DNA from 2 places in the Neorhizobium sp. T6_25 genome. Region 1 is predicted to be linked to the other one. Evidence: predicted binding sites of a transcription regulator. Region 1 holds the regulator's gene; the other holds the start of a gene.

Region 1 (7,542 bases):
CATCGTCTTGTCGATATGGATCTGGCTTTCGGCATCGAAACCGCCGATCGCATCGAAGATCTCGGTGTTGACGGCCTCGACCGCCTTTTCGACGCCCTTGCCGTGATAACGCTTGCCGCCGTCACGCAGCTCGACGGCTTCATGCGCGCCGGTGGAGGCGCCCGACGGAACGGCCGCACGGCCCATCGAACCGTCTTCCAGATAGACATCTACCTCGACGGTCGGATTGCCGCGGCTGTCGAGAATTTCGCGGGCGATGATATCGGTGATGGCGGTCAAGGGTCTCTCCCTGGGTTTGGACTTGACGTCACGAGGTCATTGAAAATGTCTCATAATCAATGACACGAAAATTACAATCGAAGCAGTTTGCGCGCTTTTTGTGGGCCGGCTCAAGCCGCCTTGGCGATGGCATCGAGCGCGAGCAGCTTTTCGAGCAGCCGCGGCATGTCCTTCAGATGTACCATGTTGGGGCCGTCCGAGGGCGCGTTGTCCGGGTCCTCGTGGGTTTCCAGAAAGACGCCGGCGACACCGACCGCGACGGCTGCGCGCGCCAGCACCGGCACCATCGTGCGGTCGCCGCCGGTCGAAGCGCCCTGCCCGCCCGGCTGCTGCACCGAATGCGTCGCGTCAAAGATGACCGGAGCGCCGAGCGACGCCATGATCGGCAGCGAGCGCATGTCGGAGACCAGCGTGTTGTAGCCGAAGGAAGCACCGCGCTCGCAGAGCAGCACGTTCGGATTGCCGCTCTGGGTGAACTTGGCAAGCACGTTCTTCATGTCCCAGGGCGCCAGGAACTGGCCCTTCTTGACGTTGATGACGCGGCCGGTCTTGGCGGCTGCGACAAGCAGGTCCGTCTGGCGGGAGAGGAAAGCCGGGATCTGCAGGATGTCGACCGTTTCCGCCACGACGGCGCATTGCTCTTCCGTGTGAATGTCGGTCAGGACCGGAAAGCCGAATTCCTTCTTGAGGTCGGCGAAGATTTCCATGGCGGTTTCGAGCCCGATGCCGCGCTTGCCGGAAATCGACGTGCGGTTGGCCTTGTCGTAGGAGGATTTGTAGACGAGACCTATGCCGAGCTTGCCGCAGAGTTCCTTCAGCACGCCTGCCATCATGAAGGCGTGGTCGCGGCTCTCCATCTGGCAGGGGCCGGCGATCAGCGACAGTTTTGCGTCCTGCGCGAAAACCACCTTGCCGTCTCCCTCGCCGACGGAGACGCTGGAATTTGCGGTAACTTCCATGAACCTATTCCTCGAAGCCGAACAAAACACCCTGGCCGGGCGCCGCCGAGACGAGAACACGGCCCTCCCGGCGGACGAATGCGACGTCATTAGCAGCAAGGGTGATCTCTGTCACGGCAAGATCGGCCGTCTTGAAGATGATCACCCGGCCGTGCAGCCCCTCGGCATCCGGGGTCGACGGCAGGGCGAATTCCGCTTCGAGTTCGTGATCCTGCAGGATGCGAATGCGGGCATTGGCCGCGGCAAGCTCGAGCGATGCAGCCTCCGGCTTGGCCTTTGTCATCAGCACCTGCTCGGCCAGGGGCGCGAAATCGGAGGGCGCCGATGCCGACAGGATGATCTCGCTCAGCCCCATGACCGCATTGGAATGATGCTCCAGTTCGCCGCGATCGGCCGGCAGGGGATTGATCCGCTGGCAGGAAAACATCAGGAAGTCGGGCGCCCGGTCATCACCCGCAAAAGCCAGCCGGAAGCTCGCCTGGGTTTCGGAACCGTCGGCCAAGGTCATCGCGCGGGAGAATTCCAGCACGTCGCCTGCCGAGACGCCACGCATCTTGAAACGCGCGTGATCGGCCATCGCGTCGCGCGTGGCGGCAACGAGCGCAGAGAAGCCCTGCCTGTCGCGTCCCTTGCGGAAAGCCAGATCGCGTGCGGTAAAAACGTTGCCGCGTTTGGCGGCTGCGCTCGCATGACGGCGATTGGCAAGAGCCAGCGGCTCCAGATAGCTGCCATCCGAGAAGAACACACAAGCATTAGCCGTGCCGAAAGGATGAAAAGCATCGGGCGCAACTGTAAAACCAAGCTTCGTGAGCCGGGAACGCGCAGCGGTAAGTCCCGCCACCGGCAGCACGAGATGATCGATTGGTCTTGCGTTCACGCGAGGGCCCCCGGAATTGGAATCGCAAAGCTACTTTGGCAGCGGGCTCGCGCCGCGCAAGTGGTGTGGCTCGAGATATCTGGCACGCATCTATGAAGAAAAAATCATCATACTTCACAGAAATTTAGGGACTTGCAGAACACATATGGAACATATAGTGTCCGTTCTGGATTTGTTTCCGACTCTGAGGATGCCAAAAGATGCTCACGCGCAAACAACAGGAATTGCTTCTGTTCATTCACGAACGCATGAAGGAATCCGGCATCCCGCCGTCATTCGATGAAATGAAGGACGCTCTCGACCTCGCGTCCAAGTCCGGCATTCACCGCCTGATCACCGCGCTCGAGGAGCGCGGCTTCATCCGCCGCTTGCCGAACCGGGCCCGGGCGCTCGAAGTCATCAAGCTGCCGGAAGCCTACTCGCCGAGCATGCAGCCACGGCGCGGTTTTTCGCCGAGCGTCATCGAGGGAAGCCTCGGCAAGCCGCAGCCGGTAGCAGCCCCTCAGAAACCCGCCGCCAACGACGATTCACCGAACGCCACGACCGTTCCGGTCATGGGCCGCATCGCTGCCGGCGTGCCGATCTCGGCGATCCAGAACAACACGCATGACATCGCCGTGCCGGCCGAGATGCTCGGTTCCGGCGAGCACTATGCGCTCGAGGTCAAGGGCGATTCGATGATCGAGGCCGGCATTCTCGACGGCGATACCGTGATCATCCGCAACAGCAATACGGCCAATCCGGGCGATATCGTCGTGGCGCTGGTGGACGATGAGGAAGCGACGCTGAAGCGTTTCCGCCGCCGCGGCGCCTCCATCGCCCTCGAAGCCGCCAACCCAGCCTATGAAACCCGCATCTTTGGGCCGGACCGGGTGAAGATCCAGGGCAAGCTCGTCGGCCTCATCCGCCGGTATCACTGATCATCTGCCGGAGCGGTTCCGGCAATGAGCTATCGAAACCTTGGCTTCGCCAATCATAGTGGCGGTGCCGGCTCCAGGGCCGATCTCCGCCCGCCATGGCGGCACGGATCTGCCAGCGCCGAATGTCGGTCGCGCCGTTGATGGAAATCTCCAGGGCGCCGGTCTTGCGAAGCGTGGCACTATTGATCATCAGGGCGCCGGACCGGCATTGGTCGAAGCGGGCACGCGGCGCAATGACAAGACTGGCGGCGTCGCAGGCGGCACCCGCATAACGGCCGTCCTCGACTGCGATAACGATGCCCTTGCCCGTGCTTGCCGCACACCAGGCCGTCGGCTCGCAGGTGAAGCGGCCGGCAGGCGCCTGTTTTATCTTCGACTTTGCCGTTTCGAATTGCTGCGGGGTCAGTTCAGGGCGCTCGTTGATTTTCTCGCCGGGCCGCTTGTCGTCGGGTGGCTTGTCCCTGAATGGCGACATTTCAGGCTTGGTCGGATCGCCGAGCAGAAGCGCCCTCTTCCATTGTCCGTAGACGAAGTCGGGCGGGCGGGCGCGATTGGTGACGACCCCTTCCCCGTCTACAAGTGCGACCATCGTCCCGTCTTCCGAGATCAGGATATCCGGCAGCGGCATCGACCGCTCATGCCAGGAAAGCAGCAGAGCGGTCACCATCAACGGCAAGCCTATCAATCTCAGTCTCGTCCTCATGAGCGTCAGCAGCAGAAAACCTGCCGTCGACACGGTCAGGAACCAGGGATGCTGTCGCCCTATGCCGACATCGCCGCCCCAGGCGGCGACGTGTTTGGCGATGGCGATCACCCACCCCAGGCCGATGCCCATGAGCTTCATGAAGGGCGCATCGAGGCCGAACGGCATCAGCAACATGCCGACCAGCCCTGCCGGCATGACCACGAAGGAGATGATCGGCATGGCGGCGAGGTTGGCGGCAAGGCCGTAGGTGGCGATGCGGTGGAAATGCTCGACTGAGAACATGGCGGTCGAGATGCCGCCGATCAGCGAGGTCACGAAGATGCCGGCCGCGAAATTCCAGGATGCCAGCACCGGCGTCACCACAGGGTGACGGAACGGCAGAGGTTCGGGGTCGCGGCGTTGCGCCCTGTGTTTCCAGAGTGCGTAGCCGGCGACCAGGGCTGCGGTGGCGGCAAACGACATCTGGAAGCTCGGCCCCAGTATTTCCGAGGGCGACATGGCGATGATGACCAGGGCGGACAGCGCGACATTGCGCAGGCTGATCGATGGCCGATCGAAAAGCACCGCGACCAGCATGATCGCCATCATGATATAGGCTCGCTCGGCGGAAACGCCGAAACCGGAGATCAGGTAATAGGCCGTCGCCATCATCAGCGCCCCGAGTGCGGCGATCTTCTTGACCGGATAGGCCTGGGCGAAGCCCGTGAAGACGGAAAGCACGGTGCGCACGCCGACAAAGAAGATGCCGGCGGCGAGCGCCATGTTCAGCCCGGAAATGGCGACGATATGGGCGAGGCCCGACAGTCGCAGCGCCTCGGTGGTGTCTTCGGAAATTGCCCGGCGCTCGTCCGTGACGATCGCCGCGGCAAAGGCGCCGGGATCTCCGGGCACGGTCTCCCGGATACGGGTCGCGATGGCGCTGCGCAGATCGAAAAGTTGGATTTCGACGTCCTTTATCCAGCTCCGGGTTGAAGGGGGAGCAGCCTGCTTTTTCGGCGCTCCATAGAAAAATCCGACTGCGCCGATGCCGTCGAAATAGGAAGAAAAGGCGAAGTCGTTGAGGCCCGGCAAGGCGGGTCCCGACGGGGGCGAAATGCGGGCGCGGCCGCTAATCGTCTCGCCGGTTTGGGCAGGCTCATGGCGGGACCTTGCCAGCAGAGATACACGCTGCGGTGGGCGCCTGACTTTCGGATGGGAGGTCCGCTCGATGCGGACGATATAACGCCAACGGCCCTGAGCGTCGCTCTCCCTGCGCTCGACCACACCAGTGAGCTCGGTCGTCACCGGCGTATCGAGAATGACGGTGGCCCGCCTCCAGGTCTCCAACTGCGCCAGCATCATGCCTGCGAGGAAGAGTGCGAGAGCGAGCGGCAACAGGTGCGTGGCACCGGACCGGTAGCGCGAGACGATTACAAAGATCGCGCAGACGCAAAAAAGGAGGAAATACGGCCAGAAAGCCGGGGTCTGCGGCAGCGCAAACCAGCAGGCGGCCCCTGCCCCGACGACAACAGGCAGAAAAAGGAAACCATGGCCATAGATCGCCTCCTCCTCCAGCATGACCGGGAGACGGCGCCGCAACCGGTCAAGACGTCGGATTGTCGAGCGGCGAACTGACCCTCCTGACGTATGAACGGGCGGGCGGCGTTCGATCGCGGGAAAAAGCTCGGCCAGGTCCCGGACCTTGACCGAGTCGGATGCTCCTCCGTTTATGCGGAGATCCGGCGGCCGGGATATCAGCTTCCCTGCCTCGACATGCGTCGGAAATGCATCTTCCTCCGGCATGAAACGCTCTGTTCGCCCAACCGCCAGACATGCGGCAATGCAACCTGCGCGCTTCCTCCCCGGTCGTCAACCGACGGTTAAATATCGGGAATTCCGAGGCGCGAAAAAGGCTTGCAACAGGAAGTTGGACATCCAAGCAAACGCCGCTGCCCAATAATTTTTCGCGCTGCACAAAATGCCGTCACGACAGCTTGGCATCAGCTTTCGGATCATATAGCTAAACTGTGGACGCTTAATTCTTGTGGCGCTTTTTGGGCGCCATGCCGCCAAAAGGTTGGAGGATCAGCATGACGGATACAAGCGCAAATCTGGTAATCGGTGACAGAAAAGTCGATCTGCCGGTCAAGTCGGGCACCATCGGTCCGGACGTGGTCGATATCGGCGCTCTTTACAAACACACCGGCACCTTCACCTACGACCCGGGCTTCACCTCGACCGCGTCTTGCGAATCCAAGATCACCTATATCGATGGCGACGCGGGCATCCTGCTGCATCGCGGTTATCCGATCGAACAGCTGGCCGAGCATGGCGACTTCTTGGAAACCTGCTATCTGCTGCTTTACGGGGAACTGCCGACCGCCGCGCAGAAGAAGGACTTCGACTATCGCGTGACCCATCACACGATGGTGCACGAGCAGATGAGCCGCTTCTTCACCGGCTTCCGCCGCGACGCCCATCCGATGGCCGTCATGTGCGGCTGCGTCGGGGCCCTGTCCGCCTTCTATCACGACTCGACCGACATCACCGATCCGCACCAGCGCATGGTCGCTTCGCTGCGCATGATCGCCAAGATGCCGACGCTTGCCGCGATGGCCTATAAGTATCACATCGGCCAGCCTTTCGTTTATCCGCAGAACAATTTGGACTATGCGTCGAACTTCCTGCGCATGTGCTTTGCCGTTCCGTGCGAAGAGTATGTGGTCAACCCGGTGCTCTCGCGCGCCATGGATCGCATCTTCATCCTGCATGCCGACCACGAGCAGAACGCTTCGACCTCGACGGTCCGGCTTGCCGGTTCCTCGGGCGCCAACCCGTTCGCCTGCATCGCGGCCGGCATTGCCTGCCTCTGGGGCCCGGCCCACGGCGGCGCCAACGAAGCAGCTCTCAACATGCTGACGGAAATCGGTTCGGTCGACAAAATCCCGGAATACATCGCCCGCGCCAAGGACAAGAACGATCCGTTCCGCCTGATGGGCTTCGGTCACCGCGTCTACAAGAACTACGATCCGCGCGCCAAGATCATGCAGAAGACCACGCATGAAGTGCTCGGCGAGCTCGGCCACAAGGACGATCCGCTCCTGCAGGTAGCGATGGAACTCGAGCGCATCGCGCTCACCGACGAGTATTTCATCGAGAAGAAGCTCTACCCGAATATCGACTTTTATTCGGGCATCACGCTGAAGGCGATGGGCTTCCCCACCACCATGTTCACCGTGCTCTTCGCTCTCGCCCGCACCGTCGGCTGGATCGCCCAGTGGGCCGAAATGATCGAAGATCCGCAGCAGCGCATCGGCCGCCCGCGTCAGCTCTATACCGGCGAAGCGCAGCGGGACTACATCCCGGTTTCCAAGCGTTAACCGACAAGCGACACCCAACAAAAAACCCGGTCAGAGACGACCGGGTTTTTTTGTGTCCAGAACCTGGAGAACGATGCCGGCGGCCGCTTCGCCCGGCGGCACGGGCACTTGCAGGCGCTCCCAGGTAAGATCGAAACCTTCGAGCATGGCGCGACGCTGCATCGTGTCGGAGGACAAGCGCTCGGCCCAGCGGCACAGGCTTGCCGGCCGCACCACCTCGTTGACGTATTCCGGCACCACCGCATAATCGGCGATCAGGTTCGGCAGGGCGCCGGACCAGGTCTTGATGCGTTTTGCGAGCATGGTGATCAGCCAGTCGGTCTTGTAGGCCGAGACCACCGGGATCCCGGCCAAGCCGAGTTCGAGGATCACTGTCCCGGAGGCCGCAAGCGATGCATCAGCATCAGCAAAGGCCGCCCATTTCCCGTCCGCATCGGCGGTG
Region 2 (7,542 bases), on a different contig from region 1:
ACCCGGTCGGGCACCGTATCGGCAAGAAACCCTTGCACCTCGGCAGCAGTCGCGATCTCCTCGCTGGAAATCTCCGGCATTGAATGCAGCTTGCGCCGCCAGGCGGTGAGTTCGATGACATCCTGATTGGTGAGAAACATGGGCTGCTTCCTAAGGGCCGGGTCTGGTTTTCGAGGTAACCGGGGCAGGGGTTCTCCGCAAGGAAAAACGCGTGCCGGCGTTGTCACCACTCGATGCCGATCTTGCCGAAATGGCTGCCGCTCATCTCATAGCGAAACGCGTCGGCGAGTTTTTCAAGCGGAAAGATCCTGTCGATCACCGGCCGGACCAGCCCCGTATCGAGCGCCCGGACGAAATCCTGCTGCTGCCGGCGGCTGCCGACCAGAATGCCCGACAGAACCGCCTGCTTGCCCATCAGCGCCGCGGTCGGCACTTCGCCCCGCGGGCCGGTCAGCACGCCGATCATGGCGATATGGCCGCCCATCTTCACCGCCTGGATGGACTGGCCGAGCGTTGCCGGACCGCCGACCTCCACCACGTGATCGACGCCGCGGCCGCCGGTCCAGTCGAAGACCTGTCTGCCCCAGTCTGCATGGTCCTTGTAGTTGACCGTAAATTCGGCGCCGAGCTTCCTGGCACGCTCCAGCTTGTCGTTGGAGGAGGAGGTGATCGCCACCCGCGCGCCCATGGCTCTCGCGATCTGCAGCGCGTAGATGGAAACGCCGCCCGTGCCGAGCGCCAGAACCGTCTCGCCGGCCTTCAGTCGCCCAAGCTCGGCCAGCGCCCGCCAGGCGGTCAGGCCCGCCGTGGTGATCGTTGCCGCTTCCACATGGCTGAACCCTGTTGGAGCGAGCGTGAAGGCCGCAGCCGGCCGTACCGCGTATTCCGTCGCGAACCCGTCGATCCCGTCGCCCGGCGTGCGCGAAAATCCGCCCGGCAGCGGCGGGCCGTCCTGCCAGTCCGGAAAGAAGCAGGAGACCACATGGTCGCCCGGCTTGAATTCGATCACCCCTTCGCCGACCTCCTCGACCACGCCGGCACCATCCGCCATCAACACCCGCCCATCGGTCGGCGTCCGGCCGCTTGCGACGCTCAGGTCATGGAAATTGATCGAGCTCGCATGCAACGCGACGCGGATCTCGCCACGTCCCGGTTTGCCGGGGTCGGGCAGATCGACGAGCTTCAGGGCATCGAGGCCGCCGGGGGCTGTGACGATGGCTTTCATGGTGTCCTCCCTTAAAATTCAAAAATCTCACGTGCTTCAGGTAGCGGGAGGCAGGGAGGCTGACAAGGTCACCTGTTCGATCCGTTAAGTGGTCTGAAATGACATCGTGATTTGGCTAAATCCACTAGCAGATTTTACTCAAGCCGCCTCTTCGAACAAGACCTCTTCGACATTTGTGGGTGCCTTTAGGAAAAGGCTTCCTATCTCTTCCTCGTTCAAAATAGGAGCAGATCGCATCCTCTCCTAAGAGCCCGTCCGAGAATTGGGTTGAGTGATCGGGCCGATGATGATTCCAAGAAGGTGTCTGAAGCCTGAATGGAAGCGCCATGTGGAACCCGACCACCCGGCGGCAGTATAGTCGCAAACAGCCACGATACGAAACCGACCTGACGGACGCGGAATGGGCGGTGATAGCGCCCCTTCTTCCGCAGCCTGCGCCAAGGGGGCGTAAGCCAGCCTGGCCGCTGCGGGAGATCATCAACGCCATTTTTTACGTTCTGCGGGGCGGCATTCCTTGGCGTCTCATCCCGAAAGACCTGCCGCCCAAGAGCACGGTTTTCGGGTATTTCTGCCGCTGGCGTGACACTGGTGTCTTCACGCGGATCAATCACTGCCTCGTCATGGTGGATCGCGAGCGGACCGGCCGCCAGGCCTCTCCAAGTGCTGCTGTGTTGGATAGCCAGAGCGTGAAGACCACCGAGAGCGGCGGTCCGCGTGGATATGATGCGGGTAAAAAGATCAAAGGCCGCAAGCGACAAGCAATGGTCGATATGGATGGACGTGCTCTCGTGCTTGATCCTCAACCGGCCGACGTTCAGGATCGCGATGGTGCCATCCCGGTTCTGCGACTGTCTCGGAAGTCCTTCCCGTTCGTTGCCAAGGCATTTGCCGACATGGGATACTCTGGCGACAGGCCGCAAAATGCGACGCTGGTCGACGTCGAGATCGTCCGCAAGCCGAAGGATCAGGTCGGCTTTGCCGTTCATCCAAAGCGTTGGGTTGTCGAGCGCTTCTTCGCTTGGATCAGCCGAAACCGCCGGCTATGGAAAGACCCGGAAGCAACCATCAAGTCCGCCAAGGCCTTCCTTTATGCCGCATCCATCATGACCCTCGTCAGACGGATCGCACGCCCATCATGAATTCTCGGACGGACTCTTATTTGCGCCCGTTTTACTTTCTCCGGAATTGTCGAGGCTAACGTTAGCATCAGACGGACCTAACGAAACTCCGATGGATCCGGTCCTCGTAAGTTCGCGTGAGAAAGATTCGCGTATACTCTCTTCCACCTTATCGGCAGACTCGTATAATTCACGAAGATGTTTTGCTATCTCTTTGATGGTGTCTTTTGTTCTTTTTCGTCTTCCAAACCATCCTGTTAAATTTCTATCGAATTCTGCAAATATTGATATAAGTATTTCAATTAATACATTTGGAAACGAATGATGCTTGAAGTCTTCACAGTTCAAATATACCGTGGATACATCTTTTTTGAGATTTTTTTGATGAGCTGTGCAGTAAAAGTGTCTTCCCGCATCCTCTCCTGGCAAATATCGTATGGTTTTGCTTTGCGCATGCGTCAGCAAGGGCTGTTCCCACATTAATATAATCGATAGCATCGGTGCCTCGCTGGACCCGTAGGCTTTCAGTGATGAGAGTTCTTAGTTCGGTTAAATTACTCACTATGAAATCTCCTGATCATCAATATTTTTAAGGTTGCATCATTTTATTTTTAAATCAACGTAAGATTTTAAAATTCACACCCGCTCCACAAACCCCTCCAGCACCCGCTTCTGACCGGCCCGATCAAACTCGATCGTCAGCTTGTTGCCCTCGATCGCCGAAATATTGCCGTTGCCGAACTTGACGTGGAACACCCGGTCGCCGACCGAAAATTGCGAGGGCTTGTCGGCGACCGATTTGGCCACCAGCTCTCCGTCGATCGTGCGGGTGCGCGGGCCGCTTTCGCCGTAGCCGATGCGTTCCACGGCGTGGCCGGAGCGGGTGCCCCAGTTGTCGCGGGTGGCATCGGTCTTGTTGGCCTGGGCGCGTTTCCAGCCGGGCGTGGAATAATTGTTCGCGAAGGGTTCGGCCTTGTCGAAACGCGACTGGCCGTAACCGCCGCGCCCGCCATAACCGCCGTAATTGCTGTCCGAGGCGGCGACGTCCACATGGGCTGCCGGCAGTTCGTCGAGGAAGCGCGACGGCATGGTCGATTGCCACAGGCCGTGAATGCGGCGGTTCGAGACGAACCAGATATGGCAGCGGTGCTTTGCGCGCGTCAGGCCGACATAGGCGAGGCGGCGTTCTTCTTCCAGCCCCGAGCGGCCGCCCTCGTCGAGCGCCCGCTGGTGCGGAAACAGGCCTTCCTCCCAACCGGGTAGGAACACGGTGTCGAATTCCAGGCCCTTGGCCGAATGCAGCGTCATGATCGAGACGGCATCGAGGTTTTCGTTGTTCTCGGCATCCATGACCAGCGAGACGTGTTCGAGGAAGCCGCGCATGCTCTCGAAGGCTTCCATGGAACGCACGAGTTCCTTGAGGTTTTCTAGCCGTCCCGGCGCTTCCGCCGATTTTTCGTTCTGCCACATGGCGGTATAGCCGCTCTCGTCGAGGATCTGCTCGGCAAGCGTGGTGTGCAGAGTGTTTTCGAGCAGGCCCTGCCAGCGGCGGAAGTCGGTCACCACGTCGAACAGCGCCTTGCGCGCCTTCGGCTTCATCTCGTCGGTCTCGATGAGGTCGGCGGCGGCCTGCAGCATGGGGATGTCGCGGGCGCGGGCATAGTCGTGCAGGTAGCGCACGGTCGTGTCGCCGAGGCCCCGTTTAGGCGTGTTGATGATCCGCTCGAAGGCGAGGTCGTCGGAGGGCTGGCAGACCATGCGGAAATAGGCCATGGCATCGCGGATCTCGAGCCGCTCGTAGAAGCGCGGGCCGCCGATGACCCGGTAGTTGAGGCCCAGTGTCACGAACCGGTCTTCGAACTCGCGCATCTGGAACGAGGCGCGCACCAGGATCGCCATGTCGTTGAGCTTGTGCTTGCCGCGCTGGAGGTTTTCGATCTCCTCGCCGACGGCGCGCGCTTCCTCTTCCGAATCCCAGGCGGCATGCACCACCACCTTCTCGTCGTCGGGGTCGGAGCGGTCGGTGAACAGCGTCTTGCCGAGCCGGCCCTCGTTATGGGCGATCAGATGGCCTGCGGCGCCGAGGATGTGCTCGGTGGAACGGTAGTTGCGCTCGAGCTTGATCACCTTGGCGCCCGGAAAATCCTTCTCGAAGCGCAGGATGTTGTCGACTTCGGCGCCGCGCCAGCCATAGATCGACTGGTCGTCGTCGCCGACGCAGCAGACGTTCTGGGGAATGTCCTTCGGCCGCTGTGCAAGCAGCCGCAGCCACATGTACTGGGCCGTGTTGGTGTCCTGGTACTCGTCGACGAGGATGTAGCGGAACTTGCCGTGATATTCCTTGAGCAAATCCGGGTTCTTGCGGAGGATCGCGATCGGGTGCAGCAGCAGATCGCCGAAATCGCAGGCGTTCAGCGTGCGAAGCCGCGCCTGGTAGGCTGCATAGAGTTCGCGGCCCTTGCCGTTGGCAAACGCGCGGGCGTCGCCCTCGGCAATATCAGGCGGGGTCAGGCCCTTGTTCTTCCAGGTGTCGATCATGCCGGCGAACTGTTTTGCCGGCCAGCGCTTGTCGTCCAGCCCCTCGGCCTGGATCAGCTGCTTGATCAGCCGCACCACGTCGTCGGTATCGAGAATGGTGAAGTCGGAGCGAAGGCCCGCAAGTTCCGCATGCCGGCGCAGCAGTTTTACGCCGATCGAGTGGAAGGTGCCCATCCACGGCATGCCCTCGACCGCGCCGCCGACCAGAACGCCGACGCGTTCCTTCATCTCGCGCGCTGCCTTGTTGGTGAAGGTGACGGCAAGGATCTGCGAAGGGAAGGCCCTGCCGGTTGCGAGGATGTGGGCGATGCGGGTGGTCAGCACCCGCGTCTTGCCCGTGCCCGCGCCTGCGAGCACGAGGACAGGGCCGTCGAGCGTCTCGACCGCTTCGCGCTGTTCCGGGTTGAGGCCTGCGAGATAATCGGGCGCCCGGTGCTGGTCGCGGGCCGCCATGGCGCGCGCGGCAATGCCGAGGCCACCGTTTCCGGCCGGCTGCGCCAAGGCGGGGGCCGTGCCCTTGCGCTGCGCCTGCTCAGGTTCTTCGTCGAAGAACGGAATGTCGTCGAAACTGTTCGTCATGCGGCCAATGTAGTGATTCGGACCTGAAAGACCAGAAAATGTTCTGCTTTCATTCTGACTGTTCACACAAGGCAAGGCCAAATTGCCGCCAGTTACCCACTGCGAAAGCGGCGATTTTAGGAGTATATGTATGCCTCCGATCTAACATATGCGTGAAATTTCGTGAGGTTACATTTTTGTAAGGTTGCCGAACACCCATTGCGTGAGCACCCGCAAAAAAGGATACTCCCGGGCAATATGGCCTCCTGGTGCCGCCATCGGAGAATTGAATGCGGATTTGGAAACAGCTTCTGCTCTGTATCGTAGTCCTGGCCGGAGCGCTCGGCCTGTGGGTCTACCTGGTGCCGAGCGCCGGCGGAACCCTGACAAAGATGGGCGTTCCCGGTGAAGTGATCGCCGCCGTCATTCCGAGAACCTCAGCCCGGCCCGCACCTGCTCCAGCGGGTGGTGCCAACGGCAATGCTGCGGCGCGTCCGCAAGGCGAGGGCGGAGCCCAGGGCGCTGCGCAGAACGGGCAGCGCGGGGCAGGCGGCCAGGGTGGTGCCCAAGGCGGGGGCCAGGGCGGCAACCGGGCGACGCTCGTCGTTGCCCAGCCGGTCGCCACCGGCACCGTCAACGACCGCCTCTCGGCGATCGGCAGCGGTCAGGCCATCCAGTCGGTCGTCGTCATGCCGCAGGCCTCCGGTACCATCAACGAGATCATGGTGACGTCGGGCCAGAAGGTCACCAAGGGCCAGGTTCTGGCCCGCCTCGACGACGAAGAGCAGACGATCGAGCGCGACAAGGCGCGGGTGGCGCTGGCCAGCGCCCAAGAAAAATCCGCTTCCTACAAGAACCTGCAGTCATTCTCGCGCCTCGACGTTTTCGATGCGCAGATCGCCGAACAGGCCGCAAAGCTGGCACTCTCCACCGCCGAACTCAATCTCAGGCGCCGCGATATCGCCGCCCCGATCGACGGCATTGCCGGCATCGTCGCGGTCAATATCGGCGACAACGTCACCACCCAGACCAATATCGTGACGATCGACGACCGCACGGCCATTCTGGTCGATTTCTGGGCGCCGGAGCGTTTCGCGGTTGCGATCGAGCCGGGCCAGCCGGTCGAGGCGAGTTCGATCGCCCGTCCGGGCCAGGTCTTTTCCGGCAAGGTCGAGGCGATCGACAACCGCATCGATCCGGCAAGCCGCACGATGCGCATCCGCGCCCGGGTCGAAAATCCCGGCGACGTGCTGCGCGCCGGCATGGCCTTCAACGTCGGCATGCGCTTTGCCGGCGAACGCTATCCGGCGGTCGATCCGCTTGCCATCCAGTGGGACGGCGAAGGTTCGTATGTCTGGCAGGTCAGGGACAACAAGTCCGTCAAGACCCGGGTGCGCGTCGTCCAGCGCAATCCCGATGCGGTCCTCGTGGGCGGCGAGCTCAAAGAGGGCGACAGGATCGTCACCGAAGGTCTGCAGCGTGTGAGGGAAGGGGCGCCGGTCCGGATCTTCGGCGCGCCGGAAACGGCTGAGGTGGCGCGCCAATGAAGATCGAACTCCCAGGCGTCGGCCATGACGAGGAGGGGAAGGCCGAGGCGGAGAAATCCGCGCAGAGCTTTACCGCCCTCTTCGTCCGCCGGCCGATCCTTGCCGCGGTTCTGAACACGCTGCTGGTCGTTGCGGGTCTTGCGGCTCTCGCGGGAGTCGAGGTGCGCGAACTTCCCGACGTCGACCAGCCGGTCATCACCGTGCGCACCAATTACGACGGCGCCTCGCCGCAGACGATGGACCAGGAAGTCACCCAGGTCATCGAGGGCGCCGTCGCGCGCGTCTCGGGCCTCAAGGCTCTGTCCTCGCAGTCGCAGTTCGGCTCCAGCCGGGTGACGATGGAATTTTCCGACAGCGTCGATCTGTCGGAAGCCGCAAACGACGTACGCGATGCGGTCGGCCGTGTCGTCAACCAGCTGCCGGACGATGCCGACGAACCGCGCATCGTCAAGGCGGATGCCGATTCCGACGCCATCATGCGCCTTGCGGTCACATCGTCGAACATGTCGATGGAAGACCTCACCCAGCTCGTCAACAACGAGGTGGTCGACCGGCT

Evidence for each region. The regulator LexA, encoded in region 1, represses DNA repair genes until DNA is damaged. The targets are predictions, from matches to a motif close to TGTTCNNNNTGTGTTCNG.
Region 2: the regulator LexA is predicted to act here: its motif matches at 5,500-5,517, upstream of C5L10_RS16825 (ATP-dependent helicase).

The regions. Positions count from the first base shown of each region.
Region 1 covers NZ_PVBL01000007.1:184,341-191,882, reverse strand. The annotation lists gene eno (phosphopyruvate hydratase) at 1-279, opposite strand, end outside; gene kdsA (3-deoxy-8-phosphooctulonate synthase) at 390-1,238, opposite strand; gene C5L10_RS12150 (VOC family protein) at 1,243-2,115, opposite strand; gene lexA (transcriptional repressor LexA) at 2,316-3,035, shown strand; gene C5L10_RS12140 (ComEC/Rec2 family competence protein) at 3,016-5,319, opposite strand; gene gltA (citrate synthase) at 5,811-7,100, shown strand; gene lpxB (lipid-A-disaccharide synthase) at 7,131-7,542, opposite strand, start outside.
Region 2 covers NZ_PVBL01000011.1:105,924-113,465, forward strand. The annotation lists gene C5L10_RS16810 (amidohydrolase) at 1-140, opposite strand, end outside; gene C5L10_RS16815 (NAD(P)-dependent alcohol dehydrogenase) at 224-1,225, opposite strand; gene C5L10_RS16820 (IS5 family transposase) at 1,552-2,364, shown strand; gene C5L10_RS33710 (hypothetical protein) at 2,359-2,808, opposite strand; gene C5L10_RS16825 (ATP-dependent helicase) at 2,980-5,460, opposite strand; gene C5L10_RS16830 (efflux RND transporter periplasmic adaptor subunit) at 5,730-6,986, shown strand; gene C5L10_RS16835 (efflux RND transporter permease subunit) at 6,983-7,542, shown strand, end outside.